Regions from separate parts of the Comamonas sp. HJ-2 genome, predicted to be linked through region 2. Evidence: riboswitches for the same ligand, from Rfam matches in the RefSeq annotation. Region 2 holds a riboswitch; the other holds the start of a gene.
The links. Region 2 has a riboswitch for S-adenosylhomocysteine ahead of ahcY (adenosylhomocysteinase). Riboswitches for the same ligand answer to the same signal wherever they lie in the genome.
Positions count from the first base shown of each region.

Region 1 (11,445 bases), on a different contig from region 2:
CCTTGTCGATGGCAGTCAATGGCACCATTTCCATGCACTCCCCCCTGCTTGTTTGCTTTGACAAAAAAAGGAAGCAGGTTCCATGCCAGTGCCATGCCGATCTGTCGATGCTTCATGATGGATAGCAGCATGCGTTGATCCATCAAGGTCTTTGCGCCTGTTTCATGAGAACCACGACGGGCAGCTTGTGCTCAGGCCTGAGCCCGTTATGCTCGACAAGGTCCATCGTTGCTGCACTGATTCATGACCTGGCTGCTGCTGACTCTTCATGTATTGCTGATTGCCGGCTTCGGCCTGCGCATTCTGCTGCGCAGAGACATGCGGCCCGATGTGCGGCTGGCCTGGCTCATGGTCATCGTGCTGCTGCCCTATGTGAGTTGCCTGCTGTACTACCTGTTTGGGGAAGTGGCCCTGGGCCGTGTACCAGGCCGCAGAAGGCTCAATGTGCGCGAGTTCTGTCAGACCCGGGGCAGCGCCCTTGCGTCCGCACCCGGCCCCATGTCGCAGGCACGACCCGCCATTCCCGATCAATGGCTGCCGGCCTTCCGCTATGCCTCGTCCATCAACGGCTTTGTACCGCTGCCCGGCCACAGGGCCGAGCTCATGCGCGATGGCGCGCATGCCCGTGCGCAGATGCTGGCCGACATGGATGCCGCGCGCCACGAGATCAATGTGCTGCACTACATCTGGCTGGACGACAGCACCGGCACCGATGTGGCCCATGCCCTGATGCGTGCCGCGCAGCGCGGCGTGACCTGCCGGGCCATGGTCGACGGTCTGGGCTCGCGCGCACTGACGCGCTCGCCACTGTGGCAGCAGATGCGGCAGGCCGGCGTGCACCTGGCGATTGCCCTGCCCATCAGCAATCTGCTCAAAGTCATGCTGACCAGCCGCATCGACCTGCGCAACCACCGCAAGATCACGCTCATAGACGGCAGGATCAACTATTGCGGTAGCCAGAACTGCGCCGACGAAGGCTTTCGCATCAAGGCTCGCTATGCCCCCTGGGTGGACATCATGCTGCGCCTGCAGGGTCCGGTGGTCATGCAGATGCAGCAGGCTTTTGCCAGCGACTGGGCGCAGTCCGATGCGTGCCTTGCACCACCGACAACCGAGGCCGAGACCGAGGCCGGCGCTACCGCTGACGACGGCTTCCATGCCGTTGCGATTGCCGAAGGGCCGACGGAAAGAGCACGCTCTACACCCCAGCTGGTTGCCAGCCTGCTGGCCTGTGCGCAGCGCGAGGTCGTGATCTCCACCCCCTACTTCGTGCCCGACAGCACGGTGCTAGATGCCTTGTGCGCCGTCGCGCTGCGCCAGGTGCAGGTCACACTGATCCTGCCCGCCCGCAATGACTCATGGATAGTCGGTGCCGTCAGCCGCAGCCATTACTGGCGGCTGCTGAGCGCCGGGGTCCATATCCACGAATTCCGCCCCGGCCTGCTGCATGCCAAGACCCTGTGTCTGGACGGATCGGTCAGCCTGATCGGCTCCACGAATCTCGATCTGCGCAGCTTTGACCTGAACTTTGAAAACAATGTATTGCTGCACGACGAAGCCATCACCGAGGCCATCCGGCATCGGCAACAGAGCTATCTGCACGAATCCGATGTGGTGACGCTGGCACAGGTGCATTCGGCTCCCTGGTGGAAGCGCATCTGGGACAACCTGCTGGGCGCCCTGAGCCCGCTGCTGTAAGCGCCATGCCCTGGCTTTGGGCATGCCCAAAGCCCGCGCACCACGCACGTGCACACTGGCGCCCCCCTCTCGCACCAAGGCGGAACGCCCTTTTATTTCATACGTGAAAGTCAGGGCTGATCCTCCCCTAATTTACACAAATCTGCAGGAATACCCTCTGCTGGCACGCCTTTCGCTTGCCTACATTCTTGTATGCAAGTTTCAGACAACTTGCATACAAGATTCCACAACTTGCGAAAGACGACTATGCGCCGCTTTGTCAGATCACTGTTCGGACAGGTGGTGATCGCACTCATACTGGGTGTGCTCGCCGGATTACTGGCCCCTGAATGGGCCGTGAAACTCAAACCCCTGGGCGATGGCTTCATCAAGCTCATCAAGATGATCATCCCCATACTGGTGTTCTGCGTGGTCGTGCACGGCATTGCCGGTGCAGGCGACCTCAAGCGCGTAGGCCGCGTGGGCGTCAAGGCCCTGATCTATTTCGAGGTTCTGACCACCATCGCCCTGGGTATGGGCCTGGTGCTGGCCTTTGTCTTCGAGCCCGGCGTGGGCATGAACGTGGACACCAGCAAGCTCGATGCCTCGGCCATGGCGGCCTATGCCAGCAATGCCGACAAGCTGACCAGCGGCGGCACGGTGGATTTCCTGATGAAGCTCATTCCCACCACCGTGGTGGAAGCCTTCGCCAAGGGCGACGTGCTGCAAGTACTGCTGTTCGCCGTGCTGTTCGGCTGCGCGCTGACCATGCTGGGAGAACGCGGCAAGCCCGTCTCCGCGCTGGTGGACGCCTTGTCCATGGCTCTGTTCAAGGTCATGGGCATCATCATCAAGCTGGCACCGCTGGGCGTGCTGGGCGCCATCGCCTTCACCGTGGGCCAATACGGCATAGGCTCGCTCAAGCAGCTGGGCATGCTGGTGGCGCTGTTCTACGTCTCGGTGCTGATCTTCGTGTTCGTGGTGCTGGGTCTGGTGATGCGCCTGTCGGGCTTCAGCCTGATCAAGCTGCTGCGCTATCTGCGCGAGGAGCTGACCATCGTCTTCGCGACCACCTCCTCCGACAGCGTGCTGCCCCAGATCATGGCCAAGCTGCGCAACATGGGTGTGCGCGACTCCACCGTAGGCCTGGTGATTCCCACCGGCTACTCGTTCAACCTGGACGCGTTTTCCATCTACATCACACTGGCTGCGGTCTTCATCGCCCAGGCCACCAACACGCCGATCAGCATGTCCGACCTGCTGACCATTCTGGCCATCGCGCTGGTGACCTCCAAGGGCGCACACGGCGTACCGGGCTCGGCCATCGTGGTGCTGGCAGCCACCCTGCATGCCATTCCCGCCATCCCTGCGATCGGCCTGGTGCTGGTGCTGTCGGTGGACTGGTTCATGGGCATTGCGCGCGCCCTGGGCAATCTGATCGGCAACTGCGTGGCCACCGTGGCGATTGCTGCCTGGGAGGGAGACATCGACCGCGAACGTGCCCATGCGGTACTTGACGGCAAGGCCGAGCCACTGACCGAAGAAGAAGACCATGCATCTGCTATCGTGCCGCCTGTCGTAGTCCCCATCCCTCACTCCAGCCACTGAACCAAGCAATGACTCCTGCCTCTCCACAGCACATCGCGGAACGCGTCGTCGAAGCCATCCTGGCCCAGAAACTGGCACCCGGGGAGCGGTTGGGGGAGCAGGAGCTTGCCAACAATTTCGACGTCAGCCGCACCGTGGTGCGCGAAGCGCTGATGCAGCTGCAGGCTCGCGGCTTTGTCCAGGTCCAGGCCCGCAGGGGCTGGTACGTGGTCCAGCCCTCGGCTGCCGAGGCCATGGATGCATTCTCTGCACGGCGGATCATCGAGACCGGCATATTGCAGGAAGCCGGCAAGCCGCTGCAGCGCGTCATCACCAGACTGCGCCGCCATATCGCCCAGGAGCAGAAAGCCATCGCCGGGGCGGACAGCGCCACGCGTGCCTTTCTGCTTGCGGATTTCCATGTCTGCCTGGCCGAACAGATGGGCCACAGGCTGCTGGCCGACACGCTGCGCGATCTGACGGCACGCACCACCCTGGCTGCCACGCTCTACCAATCCACGCACAGCGCCAGCCAGTCCTGCGCCGAGCACGAACGCATCGTGGCCGCCCTGGAACGCGGCGACACCGAGGGTGCCAAGGCGCTGCTGCTGGAACATATAGGCATGGTGGAACGCTCGCTGGAAATCCGTGCGACCGAGACCGAGGAGCCCGGCGACCGACTGCGTGCCACGCTCGCCCCCGTGCTCAAGCAACACCTCTGAGCAACGCTCTCCAAACCAAAAAGCCAGGGGCGTCCCTGGCTTTTTTCATTTGCGAAGTGCGATCTCGAAGCTGGTTCAGCCCAGATTCGGCGCCAGATAGCGGCGCAGCTCCTCGACATCCATGCCACGTCGCTGGGCCATGTCGGCGAGCTGGTCTTCGCCGATCTGGCCCACGTTGAAGTAGCTGGCCTCGGGGTTGCCTATGTAGAAGCCGCTCACGCTGGATGCCGGGTTCATGGCCAGGCTCTCGGTCAGCGTCATGCCGATCTCATCGGCCTGCAGCGCCTTGAACAGGTCGATCTTGGCCGTGTGATCGGGGCAGGCAGGGTAGCCGGGCGCGGGGCGAATGCCCTTGTAGGCTTCCTTGATGAGCTCCTCGTTGCTCAGGTCCTCGTCTTCGGCATAGCCCCAGAGATCCTTGCGCACGCGCTGGTGCAGGCACTCGGCAAAGGCTTCGGCCAGGCGGTCGGCCAGGGCCTTGAACATGATGCCGCTGTAGTCGTCCAGCGCGGCTTCGAATTCCTTGTCCTTCTTCTCGGCGCCGATGCCGGCGGTCACGGCAAACAGGCCGGCATAGTCGGCAATGCCCGACTCCTTGGCGGCCACAAAATCGGCCAGGCAGCGGCTGGGGCGCATCACGGGCCGGCCATCCGGGCCGTCCACGGCCTGCTTTTCGGTCTGCTGGCGCATGCCGTACCAGGTGGTCAGCACCTGGCTGCGCGATTCGTCGGTGTAGAACACGATGTCGTCGCCCACGCGATTGGCGGGGAACAGGCCCATCACGCCATTGGCCTGCAGCCAGCGGCCGTCGATGATCTTCTGCAGCATGAGCTTGGCATCGGCCAGCACCTTGCGCGCCTCCACGCCCACGACCTCATCGTCGAGGATGGCCGGGTAGGGACCGGCCAGATCCCAGGTCTGGAAGAACGGCCCCCAGTCGATGTACTGGGCAATTTCGGCCAGGTCGAAGTTCTTGAACACGCGGCGGCCCAGGGTGCGCGGCACCACAGGCGCATGTCCCACCACGGCGGCATTGGCTCTGGCCTGCTCCAGCGTCCACAGCGGCGTCTTCTTCTTGTTGGCATGCTGGGTGCGCACCTTGTCGTAGTCGGCGCTCAGCTCGTCCAGATAGGCCTGCTTGCCGTCGCCCAGCAGGCTCTGCGCCACGCTGACCGAGCGCGAGGCATCGGGCACATAGACCACAGGGCCGTCGTACTTGGGGGCAATCTTCACGGCCGTATGCACGCGCGAGCAGGTCGCACCGCCGATCAGCAGCGGAATCTTCTTGATGCGGAAGTAGTCGTCCTTGTCCATCTCGCCGGCCACATACTGCATCTCTTCGAGACTGGGAGTGATCAGTCCCGACAGGCCGATGATGTCCGCGCCCTCGGCCTTGGCACGCGCCAGGATCTCGTGGCAGGGCACCATCACGCCCATGTTGATGACCTCGAAGTTGTTGCACTGCAGGACCACGGTGACGATGTTCTTGCCGATGTCGTGCACATCGCCCTTGACGGTGGCGATGACGATCTTGCCCTTGCTGGTCACGTCCATGCCCGCCGCTTCCTGCTGGCGCTTCTCTTCCTCGATATAGGGCACCAGGTGGGCCACGGCCTGCTTCATCACGCGCGCGGACTTGACCACCTGGGGCAGGAACATCTTGCCGGCGCCGAACAGGTCGCCGACGATATTCATGCCGTCCATGAGCGGGCCTTCGATCACGTGCAGCGGGCGGCCGCCGCCCTGCACCACGATCTGCTGGTAGGCCTCTTCGGTGTCTTCGGTGATGAAGTCGGTGATGCCGTGCACCAAGGCGTGCGACAGACGCTCACCCACAGTCTTCGGCGCCTCGGGCGTGCCGCGCCACTCGAGCTTCTTGCTGTCGTCCTTGGCCGCGCCCTTGGCGCTGTCGGCGATCTCGAGCAGGCGCTCGGCCGCATCGGGGCGGCGGTTGAGCACCACGTCCTCCACGCGTTCGCGCAACTGGGGCTCCAGGTCATCGTACACACCGACCATGCCGGCATTGACGATGCCCATGTCCATGCCCGCCGCAATCGCGTGATAGAGGAACACCGTGTGGATGGCCTCGCGCACGGGGTCGTTGCCACGGAACGAGAACGAGACATTGGAGACGCCGCCCGAAACCTTGGCACCGGGCAGGTTCTGCTTGATCCAGCGCACGGCCTCGATGAAATCGACGCCGTAGTTGTTGTGCTCTTCGATGCCGGTGGCCACGGCAAAGATGTTGGGGTCGAAGATGATGTCCTCGGGCGGGAAGCCCACTTCGTCGACCAGAATGCGGTAGGCGCGTTCGCAGATCTCGATCTTGCGTGCAAAGGTGTCGGCCTGGCCTTTTTCGTCAAACGCCATCACCACGGCGGCAGCGCCATAGCGCTTGACCAGCTTGGCGTGCTTCTTGAACTCCTCGACGCCCTCCTTCATGGAGATCGAGTTGACGATGCCCTTGCCCTGCAGGCAGCGCAGGCCGGCCTCGATCACGTCCCACTTGGAGCTGTCCACCATCACAGGCACCTTGGCGATATCGGGCTCGGAGGCAATCAGGTTCAGAAAGCGCACCATGGCGGCCTTGCTGTCCAGCATGGCCTCGTCCATGTTCACATCGATGACCTGGGCGCCGTTTTCCACCTGCTGGCGCGCCACGGCCAGAGCCTCTTCGTACTGCTCGTTGAGGATCAGGCGCGCAAAGGCCTTGGAGCCGGTGACGTTGGTGCGCTCGCCCACGTTGACGAACAGCGTCTCATCGCCGATGAAGACGGGCTCCAGGCCCGACAGGCGCATGGGAGGAATGGCAGTGGAAGGGATAGCAGCGGACATCAGCTCACCTGTGTGAAAACCAGAAACAGAATCGAAAACAGGTGAGCGCCGTTGTGAGTGCCAGCAGATCGTCGACCGGATCTGCGACCCCGAGCCTGACGGGTCAAACATCTCTGGGATGACCGGCTGCAGCGCTCCTCGGGGTGAAGCCCGTCATTCTACGGCGAGGGCGGGCAATCGGGGCTTCAAGGCGCTTTGCCCCGCGGCTATGCAGGAGAGCTCTATGCGAACGGCTATAGCAGATTCGACTTTCCACACCCCAAAAACAGGAGCAGGGCAAAAGGTAATTTCGCAAAACACGAATGCGACCATCTCATTTCAAGCATATTCCCGACATGGTGCGCATCCGCAAGGAATGGCGCACACCGCTTTCCTGCTCTCAGGCAGCCCGGCACCGACGGGTCCGCCTGCCATGAGTGGACAAGCACCTACAGCCCCTATCTTTGAGTCTTTGGCACCATCGACAGCAAATGTCTGGTCCATGTGCTCAGCCGTGCACAGCCGATTGCCAGCCATGACCGGGCAGGCCATTCAGCCCTCGCATGGAACACCCAGGAGATCCTATGAACGTGACCTTCGGCGCGTACTACACCCTCATCATGGCCGTGCTTGTGCTCATGCTTGGCAAGCTCATGACAAGACATATCCGCTTTCTGCGCGACTTCAATATTCCCGAGCCTGTCTCCGGCGGCCTGGTCGTGGCGGCCATCATCTTCATGCTGCATCAGACCACGGGACTGGCGCTGAGCTTCGAGGGCAGTCTGCAGTCGGCGTTCATGCTGGTGTTCTTCTCGTCCATCGGCCTGAGTGCGAACTTCGCGAAGCTGCGTGAGGGCGGCTCTGCGCTGTTCCTCTTCCTGGGCGTGATTGCCGTCTTCATCATCATGCAGAACATCGTGGGCGTGAGTCTGGTTTCCGTGCTGGGACTGGACCCGCTGATCGGCCTGGTCGCGGGCTCCATCACGCTGGTGGGCGGTCACGGTACGGCCGGAGCCTGGGGCTCGGTGCTGGAAAACCAATACGGTCTCACGGGAGCCACCACCCTGGGCATTGCCTGCGCCACTTTCGGCCTGATCATCGGCGGCCTGCTGGGCGGCCCGCTGGCCAAGCGACTGATCACGCGCCATCAGCTGGCCCAGCCGCTGACCGAGTCCGAGCAGCTGCGCGCCGATGCGCCCACGGTCAGCGAAGGCAGCGAGGTCGCCAACTTCGAGTCGCCCAACAAGGCACCGCGCCTGATCACGGCCGATGCTGCAGTGGAAACACTGGCCCTCTTCGCTGGCTGCCTGGCCTTTGCCGAATTCATGACTGGCCTGACCATGGGAACGGTCATCCAGCTGCCTACCTTTGTCTGGGCGCTGGGGGGAGGCGTGATCATCCGCAACGTGCTGGACTATATGTTTGGCTTCAAGGTCTTTGACCGCGCCATCGACGTCTTCGGCAATGCCTCGTTGTCCATGTATCTGGCCATCGCGCTGCTGTCGCTCAAGCTGTGGGAGCTGACCGACCTGGCCGGCCCGCTGATGGTCATTCTGGCCGCGCAAGCCATCGTCATGACGCTGTATGCGGCCTTCGTGACCTTCCGCATCATGGGCAAGAACTATGACGCCGCCGTGCTGGCCGCCGGCCACTGCGGCTTCGGCATGGGGGCCACGCCCACGGCCGTGGCCAATATGCAGGCCATCACCAACCAGTACGGTCCTTCGCACAAGGCCTTTCTGATCGTGCCCCTGGTCGGAGCCTTCTTCATCGACATCATCAACGCCTTTGTGCTGCAGGCCATGCTCAGCATTCTTCGCTGACCGCTACATCAGCCCCCTCCAAAAAAAAGCGTGTTCCTGTTTGACAGGAACACGCTTTTTTCATAGCTATTCACGCTTCATGGAAAAGCGCCAGAGACATATCTGACTCAGGTCATGCAGCCACGGCCTGGGCCGAAGCCGGCAAGCCGAAGATGCGGTCAAAGGCCCAGTTGAAGGCAAAGGTGTAGACCATGAAGAACACCAGCAGACCGGCTTCCATCACTGCAGCTTCCCACAGCGAGATGCCGAACCACCAGGCCATCAGCGGGATCAGCATGGCGGCGATACCGCCTTCGAAACCGATGGCATGTACCACGCGGCGCATCAGGGAGCGGCCCTTGACACTCTGGCGCGATTCCCATTTCTCGAACAGGTGGTTGAAGCTCAGATTCCAGCAGATCGCGATCACCGAGGCAGCCACGGCCATGACGCCGGAATCGCTGGCCTTCTGGCCGATGGCCATGAAGATCAGGCTGGAGACGATGATGGCAATGATTTCGTACAGACCCACATAGAGGATGCGACGTTTGGGACCTTGAAGGCCCTTGGCCTTGGCGGGGGTGGCAAAAGCGGCGGTATTTTTGAGAGAAACGGCAGAGGAAGAAGCGGATGCCATCGCTGAGGCTTGTTGAGACATGGGCTGCAGTGTATGTTCTATAAATTGAAGATAAAAGTCAGTTCCTTTCAATTTTTCTGACAGATCGACACCATGCCCTTTAGCGCCGACCAGGTTCCGCTGTTTCTTGCCGTGCTCGATGCCGGCTCTTTCTCAGCAGCTGCACGCAAGCTGGGGCGTGTGCCCTCGGCCGTCAGCATGGCCATTGCCCAGTTGGAGGCAGAGCTGGACCTGCAGCTGTTTGACCGCAGCGGACGCGAACCCGTGCCCAGCGCCGCCGCCCGCGCACTCGAGCCGCAGGCGCGCCTGCTGGCCGAGCAGTTGCAGTTGCTGAACTGGCAGGCTCAGGCGCTGCATGCCGGGCTGGAGGAAAGGCTGACGCTGGCCATCGCCCCCGAACTGCTGGCCACGCACTGGAGCGAGCCGCTGAACCGGCTGGTGCGCGAGTTTCCTGCGCTGCCCATTGAGGTGCTGGCAGCTCCCCAGGCAGATGCGCTGGAGCTTTTGCATGCCGGCCGCGCCCATCTGGCCCTGGTGTTCGAGCGGCCCGCCATTGACGGGCGCGAGGGTTTCCAGGAAATGGGCCGCGAGACGCTGGTGGCCGTGATGTCGCCGCAGTTCGAGCTCTGGCAGCAGGCGCTGGCCGAGCATGAGCAGGGCCGCACCACACGGCCACAGCTCACGGTGGAGCAACTGGCTGCCACGCGTCAGGTACTGGTGGCCAGCCGCGACCCGCAGCAGACAGACCCGCGCTTTGTGTTTGCGCGCCAGCTCTGGCGCACGGACAGCCACCAGGCAGCGCTTTCGCTGATAAGTGCAGGTCTGGCCTGGGGCTGGCTGCCCAAGGGCCTGGTGGAGTCGCATATCGGCAGCGGTGCGCTGATGGAAATTCCCGTGCTCAACATCAGCAACGGCACGACCTTGTTCGTGGACTGGGTCTGGTCCAAGGAGCGGGCCCAGGGTCTGGCGGCCAGGCGCTTTGTGCAACTGCTGCGCGAGCGCTGAGCCTCCATGGGCTGGCCTCCAACATCTGGTCTTGAAGACAAAAAAGCTTAAGGAGCAGAATGTACAAGCGCCAGCCGCTAGTCATTCCATAGCGAATCAATTTGCACTGCACAGGAGTTTCAATACATGCCCCGTCAGCCCGCCAAAGCCGCCCCCGCTACCTCGTCTGCCGCGCAGGCCGAACCCGATCGCCAGCCAGCGCGCAAGCGCCTGCCGTTTCCGACCAGCGAATCGGTACAGGCCACCAAGGCAGCCAAGCCATCGCCCTCCCGGCCTGTGTCGCGCAAAAAGCCCGCCGCCAAAACCGTGAGCCGGACCGCTGCGCCTGCGGCAAAAGCGCCCGCCTTGTCCTTGGTCTATCCTTTCGAGACCAAGGACAAGGCACTGCGCAAGCTATGGCAGCCCTGGCAACCGGGTCAGCCACGAGACAGTCGTTTGACCACCGGACACCCTCGGCCCGCAGTGGAGTTGCAGAAGTTCGACCCGTCCGCCAAGCCCTTCTCCTCCGACAAGGGCAAGCAATATGACAAGGACAGCGTGAACCAGCTGGCCGAGGCTCTGGACGGGCTGCAGAATATTTTCTATGCCGACCGGCGTTTCAAGCTGCTGGTCATCCTGCAGGGCATGGATGCCGCGGGCAAGGACGGCACGCTGCGCGCGGTCTTCGGTCGCATGTCGCCGCTGGGCGTGCGCACCGTGGGCTGGAAGGCGCCCACCGAAACCGAGAAGGCGCATGACTATCTGTGGCGCATTCACCAGCAGTTGCCGGGTGCGGGCGAGATCGTGCTCTTCAACCGCAGCCAGTACGAGGATGTGCTGGTGCCCGTGGTCAACGGCTGGCTCACGCCCGAGCAGCAGAACCAGCGCTATGCGCAGATCAACGACTTCGAGCGCATGCTCAGCGAGACCGGCACGGTGATCGTCAAGTTCATGCTGCACATCAGCAAGGACGAACAGCGCGAGCGGCTGCAGCAGCGGCTGGACGACCCCTGCAAGCACTGGAAGTTCGACGAGAACGACCTCAAGGTACGCGCCCAGTGGGACGACTACCAGCAGGCCTACGGCCAGCTGCTGGGCGCCACGCACACGCCCTGGGCACCCTGGACCATCGTGCCCGCCGACTCCAAGACCCACCGCAATCTGATGGTGGCCACGGTGTTGCGCGAGGTGCTGGGCAATCTGGAGCTCAAATATCCGCCCG
Region 1 is NZ_JBSIFD010000004.1:133,861-145,305, forward strand. It holds gene ACWGXF_RS05280 (ammonium transporter) at 1-34, opposite strand, end outside; gene cls (cardiolipin synthase) at 244-1,698, shown strand; gene ACWGXF_RS05290 (C4-dicarboxylate transporter DctA) at 1,945-3,285, shown strand; gene ACWGXF_RS05295 (GntR family transcriptional regulator) at 3,294-3,986, shown strand; gene metH (methionine synthase) at 4,062-6,821, opposite strand; S-adenosyl-L-homocysteine riboswitch at 6,858-6,967, opposite strand; gene gltS (sodium/glutamate symporter) at 7,385-8,623, shown strand; gene ACWGXF_RS05310 (PACE efflux transporter) at 8,736-9,239, opposite strand; gene ACWGXF_RS05315 (LysR family transcriptional regulator) at 9,333-10,244, shown strand; gene ACWGXF_RS05320 (PPK2 family polyphosphate kinase) at 10,371-11,445, shown strand, end outside.
Region 1: linked by a shared signal. The riboswitch ahead of metH (methionine synthase) and the one ahead of ahcY (adenosylhomocysteinase) in region 2 are both predicted to bind S-adenosylhomocysteine.

Region 2 (11,445 bases):
TGAGCAACTGTTCGAGCCGTTCACGCGTGGGCAGGCGGAGAGTGCCGTGTTCGGCATGGGGCTCGGCCTGGCGCTGGCTCAGCGCATCGTGCAAGCCCATGGCGGCAGATTGCGGGTGGCGGCGGCAGACCCCGGGCCGGGCACCGTTTTCAGCATCTCGCTGCCCGTGCCCGAGCAGCCGGCCATGGACGAATGAGCCGACAATCCCGTGCATCACATGCAAATCCGAACATGACAAGCGCCGCCCCCCGCATTTTGCTGATTGAAGACGACGCCAGCATCCGCCGCTTTGTACGCCTGGCACTGGAGGACGAAGGCTGGCAGGTGTTCGAGTCAGAAACCGCCAGGCGCGGCCTGATCGAGGCCGCCAGCCGCCAGCCCGACGCCGTGGTGCTGGACCTGGGTCTGCCCGATGCCGATGGCAAGACCGTGATTGCCGAGCTGCGCGGCTGGAGCCAGCTGCCGATTCTGATCCTGTCCGCGCGCGAGCGAGAAGAGGACAAGGTGGCGGCGCTGGACGCCGGGGCCGATGACTATCTGACCAAGCCCTTCGGCGTGCCCGAGTTGCTGGCCAGGCTGCGCGTGATGCTGCGCCGCCGCCAGCAGGCGTCGGCGTCAGACAAGCCCGGCAGCTGTGCGCGTTTCGGCGCGGTGGTGGTGGATCTGGCGGCGCACGATGTCAGGCGCGACGGAGTGGCCGTGCACCTGACGCCCATAGAGTTCCGCCTGCTGGCGGCCCTGATTGCCGGCCATGGCAAGGTGCTGACCCACCGCCAGTTGCTGCTGCAGGTCTGGGGCGCTGAATATCTGGACCGCCCCCACTATCTGCGCGTGCACATGGCCAACCTGCGCCAGAAGATAGAGCTCGATCCGGCCCAGCCCCGGCATCTGGTAACCGAGTTGCAAGTCGGTTATCGCTTGGTGGGCCTGGAAGGCTGATTCCTTTATAATCGCCGTCCATCCGAGGAGCGTTGCAGCGTTCCCCAGCCAGCCATGAGCTGGTCTGCGCGGGGCGTGAGGCTCGGATTTCATCCCGCAACGACGCTCGCCCACGCTTTCTGTGCGGTGAGCCGGTTTATTCCCCCTCTGCTGCAGAACGTGGTTTTTCATTCAAGATTTGGAGAAAACCATGAACGCTGCCGTGCGCTTCAACCCCGCTGATTCGGCCATTACCGATATTTCCCTGGCTGCCTGGGGCCGCAAGGAAATCAGGATCGCCGAAACCGAAATGCCCGGTCTGATGGCCGTGCGCGAGGAGTTCGCCGCTGCCCAGCCCCTGAAGGGCGCGCGCATCACGGGCTCGCTGCACATGACCATCCAGACGGCCGTGCTGATCGAGACGCTGACGGCTCTGGGCGCACAAGTGCGCTGGGCTTCGTGCAACATCTTCTCGACCCAGGACCACGCAGCTGCCGCCATCGCCGAAACCGGCGTGCCTGTCTATGCCATCAAGGGCGAGTCGCTGGAAGACTACTGGAACTACACCCACTCCATCTTTGAATTCGGTGCCGCCGGTACCGAAGGCGAAGGCCCCAACATGATCCTGGACGACGGCGGCGACGCCACCATGCTCATGCACCTGGGCAAGCGCGCCGAGAAGGATCTGTCCGTGCTGGCCAACCCTGGCTCGGAAGAAGAGCGCATCGTCTTTGCCGCCATCAAGGCCAAGCTGGCCGTGGACCCCAGCTGGTACAGCCGCAAGTCGGCCCAGATCATGGGCGTGACCGAAGAGACCACCACCGGCGTGCACCGCCTCAACGAAATGTCGGCCAAGGGCACGCTGCTGTTCCGTGCCATCAACGTCAACGATTCGGTGACCAAGTCCAAGTTCGACAATCTGTACGGCTGCCGCGAATCGCTGGTGGACGGCATCAAGCGCGCCACCGACGTGATGATCGCCGGCAAGGTGGCTTGCGTGGCCGGCTATGGCGACGTGGGCAAGGGCTCCGCCCAGGCGCTGCGCGCGCTGTCGGCCCAGGTGTGGGTGACCGAGATCGACCCCATCAATGCCCTGCAGGCCGCCATGGAAGGCTACAAGGTCGTGACCATGGAATACGCTGCCGACAAGGCCGATATCTTCGTGACCACCACCGGCAACAAGGACATCATCCGCCACGAGCACATGGTTGCCATGAAGGATCAGGCCATCGTCTGCAACATCGGTCACTTCGACAACGAAATCGATGTGGCTTCGATCGAAAAGTACAAGTGGGAAGAAGTGAAGCCCCAGGTGGACCAGATCGAGTTCCCCGACGGCAAGAAGATCACCCTGCTGGCCAAGGGCCGTCTGGTGAACCTGGGTTGCGCCACCGGCCACCCCAGCTTTGTGATGTCCAACTCCTTTGCCAACCAGACCCTGGCGCAGATCGAGCTGTTCACCCGCCCCGACGCCTACGAAGTGGGCAAGGTCTATGTGCTGCCCAAGATCCTGGACGAAAAGGTCGCCCGCCTGCACCTGAAGAAGGTCGGCGCCATGCTGACCGAACTCAGCGACGAGCAGGCCGCTTATATCGGCGTGAGCAAGCAAGGCCCTTACAAGCCTGAAACGTATCGCTATTAATAGCACCCCCTGAGGCGCTTTGCGCCTTCCCCCTCTCTCTCTACGCGCTGCGCGCTAGGGGAGGGGGACGACAGCTTTGCTGCGCGGCGGCGCTTGCTCGCTGTCACTTTGCTAGGCTCTGCCAGTATTAGTGAGCGGTTGTCGTGGTTTAAATTTAATAGCTGCTTGCGCACGTCATATATAGATTTCAGATGAATATTTATCTGAAATCAAGATGTATCAAGCGTAGGCTGCTATCTCAAAAGATTTCTTTTGCCCGCTGCATCTTTGTGCAGCGCCTGGCACCGGTTTATTTCAAAGGAAGCGACGCTATGCGCGCAGATGTTTTTTTGGTTGAAGCAGGTCATGCTGCCACCCGTTCCCAGGCCCAGCGCCTGATTGCCTCGGGTGTGGAGTGGCGCCTGACGCCGCTGGCGCCATGGAAGAAAGTGGCCAAGAACGGCGACGAGATTCCTGCCGGTGCCGAGCTGCAGCTGCTGGACGCCGCCGAGGCCAAATACATCTCGCGCGGCGGGCTCAAGCTCGAAGGCGCGCTGGCCGCGACCGGCCTCAGCGTCAAGGGCTTGCGCTGCCTGGATGTGGGCCAGAGCACGGGCGGCTTCACCGATTGCCTGCTGCAGGCCGGTGCGACCCAGGTCATCGGCATTGACGTGGGCCATGGCCAGTTGCACGAGCGCCTGAAAAATGATGAGCGCGTGGTCTGCGTCGAGGGCTTCAACGCCCGCGCGCTGACGCCCGAGCTGCTGGAGAAGGCCTGCGACGAGGCGCTGTGCGAAGTCATCGAGGAAGAAGAGGACAACGACACCCAGCCCGTCGCTCCCTATGCCTGGATGCGCAACGGCGGTCAGGTCGATGAAGACTATGACGACAGCGACGATGCCAAGGAGCAGGATGTCGAGAGCTTCAAGGCCGAGCGCGCCGCCAAGGCCAAGGCCCGGGCCGAAGGTCTGGCTCCGGTGGAGTTGCGTCGCAAGCCCGGTACCGAAAATATTGACATCAGCCCGGCCTTTGATTTCGTGACCGGCGATCTGTCCTTTATCTCGCTGACTCTGGTGCTGCCTGCCGTGGTGCAGCTGCTCAAGCCCCATGGCCAGTTGCTGATGCTGGTCAAGCCGCAGTTCGAGCTGCAGCCCGGCCAGATCGGCAAGGGCGGCATTGTGCGCGACACGGCCTTGTACGCCGAGGTCGAAAAGCGCATTCGCGACTGCCTCGGCGATCTGGGGCTGAGCGTCAAGCAGTGGCTGGACTCGTCCATAGAGGGCGGCGACGGCAATCACGAATTCTTTGTCTGGGCCCAGCAGGGCGCCGAAGTCAAGGCTCCGGCCCCCGTCGTTGCAGACGAAGCGGCTGCGGCCAGGCCGACCGTCAAGGCAGCCGCCAAGCGCCCTTCGCGTGCCGACATCAAGGCCCAGCGCGCCAAGCAGGAGCTGTATGAAGACCCCGAGGTGGCCAGCTTCGGCCAGCCCGGCCCGGCCCGCAGCAAGCAGAAAAAGCGCAACGAACGTTGAGCGTTGAGTAGAAAAGCGTGGCGGGAGCCGAGCCTTCGGCGCCCGCACATGATCCAGGATTCAGAGACATAGACCGCCATGAGCTTTCCCGTCAGCTTCGAGTTTTTCCCCACCAAGACGCCCGAAGGCGCTGCCAAGCATGTGGGCGTGCGCCAGGCCCTGTATGCACGCAAGCCCGAGTTCTGCTCCGTGACCTATGGCGCGGGCGGCTCCACCCAGGCCGGCACCTTCACCATGGTTCGCGACATTCAGAACGAAGGTGTGGGCGCGGCCTCGCACTTCTCCTGCATCGGCGCCACGCATGAGAAAGTGCGTGCCGAGCTGAACGAACTCAAGGCCATGGGCGTCAAGCGCATCGTCGCCTTGCGCGGCGACCTGCCCAGCGGCTACGGCCTGGGCGGCGAGTTCCAGTACGCCAGCGATCTGGTGGCTTTCGTGCGCCAGGAGTTCGGCGACTGGTTTCACATCGAAGTGGCCGCCTATCCTGAAACTCACCCCCAAGCAAAGTCCCCTCGCAGCGATCTGGACGCATTTGTTGCTAAAGTGCGCGCTGGTGCAGATTCCGCCATCACGCAATACTTCTACAATGCCGACGCATACATGCGCTTTGTCGATGAGGTGAGGGCTCTGGGGCTCGACGTGCCGGTCGTGCCAGGAATCATGCCGATTACCAGCTCTACACAGCTGATGCGCTTCTCGGATGCATGTGGTGCCGAGATTCCGCGCTGGATTCGTCTGCGTCTGCAGGCGTTCGGAGATGACACCGCTTCCATTCGTGCGTTCGGTCTGGATGTCGTGACTCATCTATGCGAGCAGTTGCGCAGCCAGGGTGCTCCCGGGCTGCACTTCTATACGATGAACCAGAGCGTCGCCACTCTGGAGATCTGCGACCGTCTGGGTCTGTAAGCCAAAAGCTTGCCGGCCGCGAGGCGGCCGGTCTTGGGCGGCTCTCACTTGAGCTTTCAAGGAGATTGCGCCCGTGCAACCGAAATTTTGGCGCTTGCGTTGTTGTCAGTGGATAGGTCTTGCCGTCGTCACCGCGACCATGGCCGGCTGTGCTCCGCTGCAGGAAAAGCCCGAGGAACAGCCCCCCGTCGCTCAGAGCCAGCCCCGAAAAAAGGGTGCGCAGCCCACGGTCTCCGCTCCCCTGCTGCCCGACGCCTATGCGCGCAGCAACTATCGCGACAAAGGCCTGGGCGTCAAGGCCAACAAGCCTGCGGATGCCGACAAGGCAGACCTGCCCGAAGACAGCAACAAGTACGAGCTGAGCCCTCCGCGTGAAAGCGACCAGGCGGGCCTGGCCTCCTGGTATGGCGAGCAGTTCCACGGCCGCAAGACGGCCAGCGGCGAGCGCTTTGACAGCATGGACATGACGGCAGCGCACAAGACCCTGCCTTTCGGGACGCGCGTTTGCGTGCGCAGCTCCGTGACCGGCAAGAGCGTGGTGGTGCGTATCAATGACCGCGGCCCCTTCGCGCCCGGTCGCGTCATCGACCTGAGCAAGGCCGCGGCCCAGGAGCTGGGCATGCTGGGTCTGGGCATCAAGCCCGTGGAGCTGTGGCAGCTGGACGCCGATGAGGACGAGTGCCCGGCCACGCTCAATGCTTCGGGCAAGAAGCGCCATCCCAGTGTGGCGCAGGGAGTCTCCGCCTCCAAGACGCGCGCGGCATCCGCGAATCAGCCCGCGCGCAAGGTCTCCCAGACCGCCAGGCGCAAGCGCTGAACCATTATTGCTGTTGAAGGGGGGGGCTGCCAGTGAAGCTGGCGCGCCCGGACTGCAGAGGGCCGGCAAGGGCCGGCCTACAGCCTCCAATCAGCCGCCAGACTCCAGCGTAAAGCCTGCATTGCTGTCCTGACCCAGCAGCTTGACCAGCTGCGGCATGGCGGGCTTGAGCTGATCCTTGAGATTGAACGGCGGGTTGATCAGAAACATGCCGCTGGCAGGCAGGCCGCCGCGTTCGGAGGTCTTGTTGCTCTTGACCGTGAGCGTTGCATGCAGCCAGCTCTTGCCAGCCTTGGTGGCCATGGTCTTGAGCCGCTTGGGCAGATCATGGGCTTCGGGGCGCGGGATGATGGGGTACCAGACGGCGTAAGTGCCTGTGGGAAAGCGCTTGAGACCGTCCGCCGCCATGTCCAGCACACGGCCGTAGTCGGTCTTCAATTCGTAGCTCGGATCGCAGAGCAGCAAGGCGCGGCGTGATGGCGGAGGCAGGAATTTCTTCACGCCTTCAAAGCCATCCTCATGCAGGATGGCGACCTGGCGCCTGACTTCCAGCTGGGCCATGTTGCCGGTCAGAGAGCGCATGTCCGTGGGGTGCAGCTCAAAGGCCTTGAGACGGTCATGACCGCGCAGCAGCGCCTGGGTGATGAAGGGCGAGCCGGGATAGTTGCGGATGGCATTGCCCTGGTTGAAGCGACGCACCATCTGCAGATAGTCCTGCAACACAGGGGCCAGTTCGGCCTCCTTGGCGGCAGCCAGGCGCAGCACGCCTTCCTCGGCCTCGCCGCTCTTGCTGGCGTAGTCGCCGTCCAGGCGGTACAGGCCGGCGCCGCCGTGGGTGTCGAGCACCGTCAGCGCAGCCTCTTTTTGCGTGAGGTATTGCACGGTGGCAATCAGAACGGTGTGCTTGAGCACATCGGCATGATTGCCTGCATGGAAGGCGTGGCGGTAACTGAACATAGAAATGGATGGTAACCAGCAGGGCAAGAGGGGAACAGCACTTTTTACCCTGTGGTCTTTAAAGGCTGTCGGCGCCTGGGTGCAGAGGGAGAAACAGGCACTAGGGGCTGTTTCACAACAGGCTGCTGCACGAAAACACGCAGATTCTGGCGTTTTTGTATAATGGCGGGCTTCGCAGCGATTTTATGGTTCCCGCGGCGAAGGCTTGGGCCAAGTTTAAATTGGTCCGAGTAACCCCGCCTAAGAGGCTTCCTTTAAAAGACCTGTCTTTTTCAAGAAGAAGCACCGACCGCGGAAAAGGGACCGCCAAACCCTCTTGAAAGAGAAAACTCATGTCTACATTCAGCGCAAAGCCCGCTGAGGTGCAACACGAGTGGTTTGTGATTGACGCCACCGATAAGGTGCTCGGACGTGTCGCCAGCGAAGTGGCACTCCGTCTGCGCGGCAAGCACAAGGCCATTTACACACCTCACGTTGACACCGGTGACTACATCGTCATCATCAACGCCTCCAAGCTCAAGGTCACTGGTACCAAGAACCTGGACAAGGTGTACTACCGTCACTCCGGTTTCCCCGGCGGCATCACTGCCACCAACTTCCGCGACCTGCAAGCCAAGTTCCCTGGCCGTGCTCTCGAGAAGGCCGTCAAGGGCATGCTGCCCAAGGGTCCTCTGGGCTACGCCATGATCAAGAAGCTGAAGGTTTACGGCGGTGCTGAGCACCCCCATACCGCACAGCAGCCTAAGGCTCTGGAAATCTAAGGAGACCTAGATGATTGGTGATTGGAACAATGGCACAGGCCGTCGCAAGTCCAGCGTCGCTCGCGTGTTTCTGAAGAAGGGCTCCGGCAAGATTACTGTGAATGGCAAGGACATTCAGCAGTACTTCGGTCGCGAAACCTCCATCATGATCGCAAAGCAACCCCTGGTTCTGACTGAGAACCTGGAGACTTTCGACATTCAAGTGAACGTCCATGGCGGCGGCGAATCCGGTCAAGCCGGTGCAACCCGTCACGGCATCACCCGTGCCCTGATCGACTATGACGCAGCTCTGAAGCCTGCACTGAGCCAAGCCGGCTTCGTGACTCGCGACGCTCGTGAAGTCGAACGTAAGAAGGTCGGTCTGCACTCCGCACGCCGCGCCAAGCAGTTCTCGAAGCGTTAATCCGTTTCCCCTGCAGGAAGGATTCTGCGGAGTCTTTTCAAGAAAAGCCGCCTCGAATGCAAATTCCTGGCGGTTTTTTCATGGGCGGTCGCAGCCTTGTCCAGCGCTTGCGCAAAGCCCCCACTTGCACTGGCGACAAAGATGTACGGCCGGTATTCCCGAGCCCCTTGCTGTACCATTTCAGGCAATCAAGAAACTACGGAGTAATGCCATGAGCGCCGTTGCTGAAACCACGACCACCGAAATGCCTTCCCCCATCGTCTTCACCGACAGCGCTGCTGCCAAGGTGGCCGACCTGATTGCCGAAGAAGGCAATCCCGATCTGAAGCTGCGCGTTTTTGTGCAAGGTGGTGGCTGCTCCGGTTTCCAGTACGGTTTCACCTTCGACGAGATCACCAACGACGACGACACCACCATGACCAAGAACGGTGTCTCGCTGCTGATCGACTCCATGAGCTATCAGTACCTGGTGGGTGCCGAGATCGACTACAAGGAAGACCTGCAAGGCGCTCAGTTCGTGATCAAGAACCCCAATGCCTCGACCACCTGCGGCTGCGGCTCCAGCTTCTCGGTCTGAGTCGAATGATTGTCTGCGCGCCGGCCGCTCTGGTCTGGCGTTCGCATATTGCTTAAGCCGCTGCGAGTCAGCGGCTTTTTTGTTGCCTTGCCGCCTCGTTCCGGAGCTGCCCATGGGTGAGATGCCCGCCGCGCACCATAGTGCCCCCCATAAAGAAAGACTGCTGTGGCTGGTGGCCATAGGCTTTTTCATGCAGTCGCTGGACGCGACCATTCTCAACACGGCCTTGCCGGCCATGGCGACCGAGCTGGGCGAGAGCCCGATGAAGATGCAGTCCGTCATCGTGGCCTATGCGCTGACCACGGCCATGCTGATTCCGGCCACGGGCTGGGTGGCCGACCGCTTTGGCACGCGGCGCGTCTACGGCTGGGCGATAGGCCTGTTTGTGCTGGGCTCGGTGCTGTGCGCACTCTCGCCCAGCCTGCCGTTTCTGATCGCGGCACGCGTGGTGCAGGGCGTGGGCGGCGCCATGATGCTGCCCGTGGGGCGGCTGGCCGTGCTGCGCACCTATCCGCGTGGCGAGTTCATTCGCGCCATGAGCTTCATCGCCATTCCGGGCCAAGTCGGGCCGTTGCTGGGGCCTACCCTGGGCGGCTGGATGGTGGAGTACGCCAGTTGGCACTGGATCTTCTGGATCAATGTGCCCGTGGGACTGATAGGGCTGTGGGCCACCTGGCGCTGGTTCCCGCGCAGTGCGCCGGTGCCCGTGCACCGCTTTGACGGCAAGGGCTATGCCATGCTGGCTTTCGGCATGGTGGCGATTTCCATCGCGCTGGACGGCCTGTCCGGCATGGGGCTGGGCATGGCGCTGGTGGTGGTGCTCATGGTGTTCGGTCTGGCCAGCTTGGCCAGCTACTGGATGCATGCGCTGCGCGTGGACGAGCCGTTGTTTGCGCCGTGCCTGTTCAAGGTGCGCTCGCTGCGCGTGGGCCTGCTGGGCAATCTGTTCACCCGTTTCGGCAGCGGTGCCGCGCCGTTTCTGATTCCGCTGATGCTGCAGGTCGGCCTCAAGATGTCGCCCATGAACGCGGGTCTGATGATGCTGGCCACCGTCACCGGCAGCATGCTGGTCAAGCGCATTGCCGTGCGCACGGTGCAGCGCTTTGGCTACAAGCGCGTGCTGCAGGTCAATTCGGTGATGCTGGCAGTGATGCTGGCCTCCTTCGGGCTGGTTGTGCCGGGAACGCCGGTCTGGCTGCTGCTGGTGCAGCTGTTCATCTTCGGCGGCTTCAACTCCATGCAGTTCTCGGCCATGAATTCGGTCACGCTCAAGGACATGGAGGGCGAGTCTGCGAGCAGCGGCAACAGTCTGCTGTCCATGGTGCAGATGCTGGCCATGAGCATGGGCGTGGCACTGGCCGGAGCCCTGCTGACGGGCTTCAGCGATATGTGGCCGGCGCACAGCGATGAGCGCATGCAGGCCATTCGCGCCACCTTTGTGACGGTGGCCTTGATGACGCTGGCGGCGACGCTGGTGTTCAGCCAGCTCGATGCCGACGAGCCGGTGCGCCCGGCTCCGGATGGTGGCGACGCCTGAAAATCTGATAGCTTATAGCGCTTGTCAATAAACGATTTCGGATTGTTTTCAATTTGAAGTTGTTTATTGGAAAGCGCTATTAGCTATTGATAAGGGAGCGTTGCCATGCTCCCGCTTCCTGGGACTTACCCGTAGAGAACCGGGTTTTGTACGGGTTCACCCTTGATTTTGGTCACGGATATATGACGCGCTACATAGCCCCTATGAGCGCGTCTGTATGAGAAGCTGCCCCTGCAGGCGTAGCCTTCGATCTTGACGAATGCTGCGTTTGGAATGCATCTTGCATGCAGGCATTCAATCTCACCCTGTCCCACGATCATGAGCACCAGTCAGAACTCTCAACCGATACGCTTCTTCCACCGCGGCGAGGTGGTGGAAGTGCAAGGCCCGCACCCCACACGCTCCGTGCTCCAATGGCTGCGCGAGGATGCCCATTGCACCGGCACCAAGGAAGGCTGCAACGAAGGCGACTGCGGTGCCTGCACGGTAGTCATCGGCGAGCTGGCCGAAGCCGGCGATATCGAGGCCGTCAACGGCCTGCGCCTGCAGACCGTCAATGCCTGCATCCAGTTTCTGCCCAGCCTGCATGGCAAGGCCTTGTTCACGGTGGAAGACCTCAAGAGCCAGTGCGCGGGCAAGTCTGCCTGCGCCGGCAAGCCCGCAGGCCCACAAAGCCTGCATCCGGTACAGCAGGCCATGGTGGAGTGCCATGGTTCGCAATGCGGCTTCTGCACGCCCGGCATCGTGATGACGTTGTGGTCGGCCTATGAGCATCATCAGCAGCAGGGCAGCGAGCCCACGCGTCAGCAACTGGCCGACGAACTCTCGGGCAATCTGTGCCGCTGCACGGGCTACCGTCCGATTCTCGATGCCGGTCAGCGCATGTTCGACCTGCCTGCGGTGCGACTGGATACGGCGCCCGTGGTGGCTGCGCTGCAAGGCCTGCAGGCCGGCAATGCAGGGCTGAACTATGCGGCGCCCCAGGGCCTGCGCACGGACTTCTTCCATGCTCCACGCACGCTGGCGGATCTGGCCAGCCTGTGCGAGGCCAAGCCCAAGGCCCGCATCGTGGCAGGCTCCACCGATGTGGGACTCTGGGTCAACAAGCAGTTCCGCGACCTGGGCGACATGATTTATGTCGGCGACGTGGCCGAGATGAAGCGCATCGAGGTGCGGCCCGATGCCGAGGGCGGCGAGCTGTACATCGGCGCCGGGGCTTCGCTGGAATCGGCCTGGAGTGCGCTGGTGCAGCGCTGGCCCAGCTTGACCGATGTCTGGCTGCGCTTTGCCTCCACGCCCATCCGCCATGCAGGAACCATGGGCGGCAATGTGGCCAATGGTTCGCCTATCGGCGATTCGCCGCCGGTGCTGATGGCGCTGGATGCGCAGATCGAGCTGCGCAAGGGCGAGCGCGTGCGC
Region 2 is NZ_JBSIFD010000002.1:407,089-418,533, reverse strand. It holds gene ACWGXF_RS03400 (sensor histidine kinase) at 1-196, shown strand, start outside; gene ACWGXF_RS03395 (response regulator) at 232-939, shown strand; S-adenosyl-L-homocysteine riboswitch at 958-1,054, shown strand; gene ahcY (adenosylhomocysteinase) at 1,130-2,560, shown strand; gene ACWGXF_RS03385 (TlyA family RNA methyltransferase) at 2,872-4,068, shown strand; gene metF (methylenetetrahydrofolate reductase [NAD(P)H]) at 4,147-4,974, shown strand; gene ACWGXF_RS03375 (septal ring lytic transglycosylase RlpA family protein) at 5,048-5,791, shown strand; gene ACWGXF_RS03370 (23S rRNA (adenine(2030)-N(6))-methyltransferase RlmJ) at 5,882-6,748, opposite strand; gene rplM (50S ribosomal protein L13) at 7,081-7,509, shown strand; gene rpsI (30S ribosomal protein S9) at 7,520-7,912, shown strand; gene erpA (iron-sulfur cluster insertion protein ErpA) at 8,124-8,489, shown strand; gene mdtD (multidrug transporter subunit MdtD) at 8,446-10,026, shown strand; gene xdhA (xanthine dehydrogenase small subunit) at 10,345-11,445, shown strand, end outside.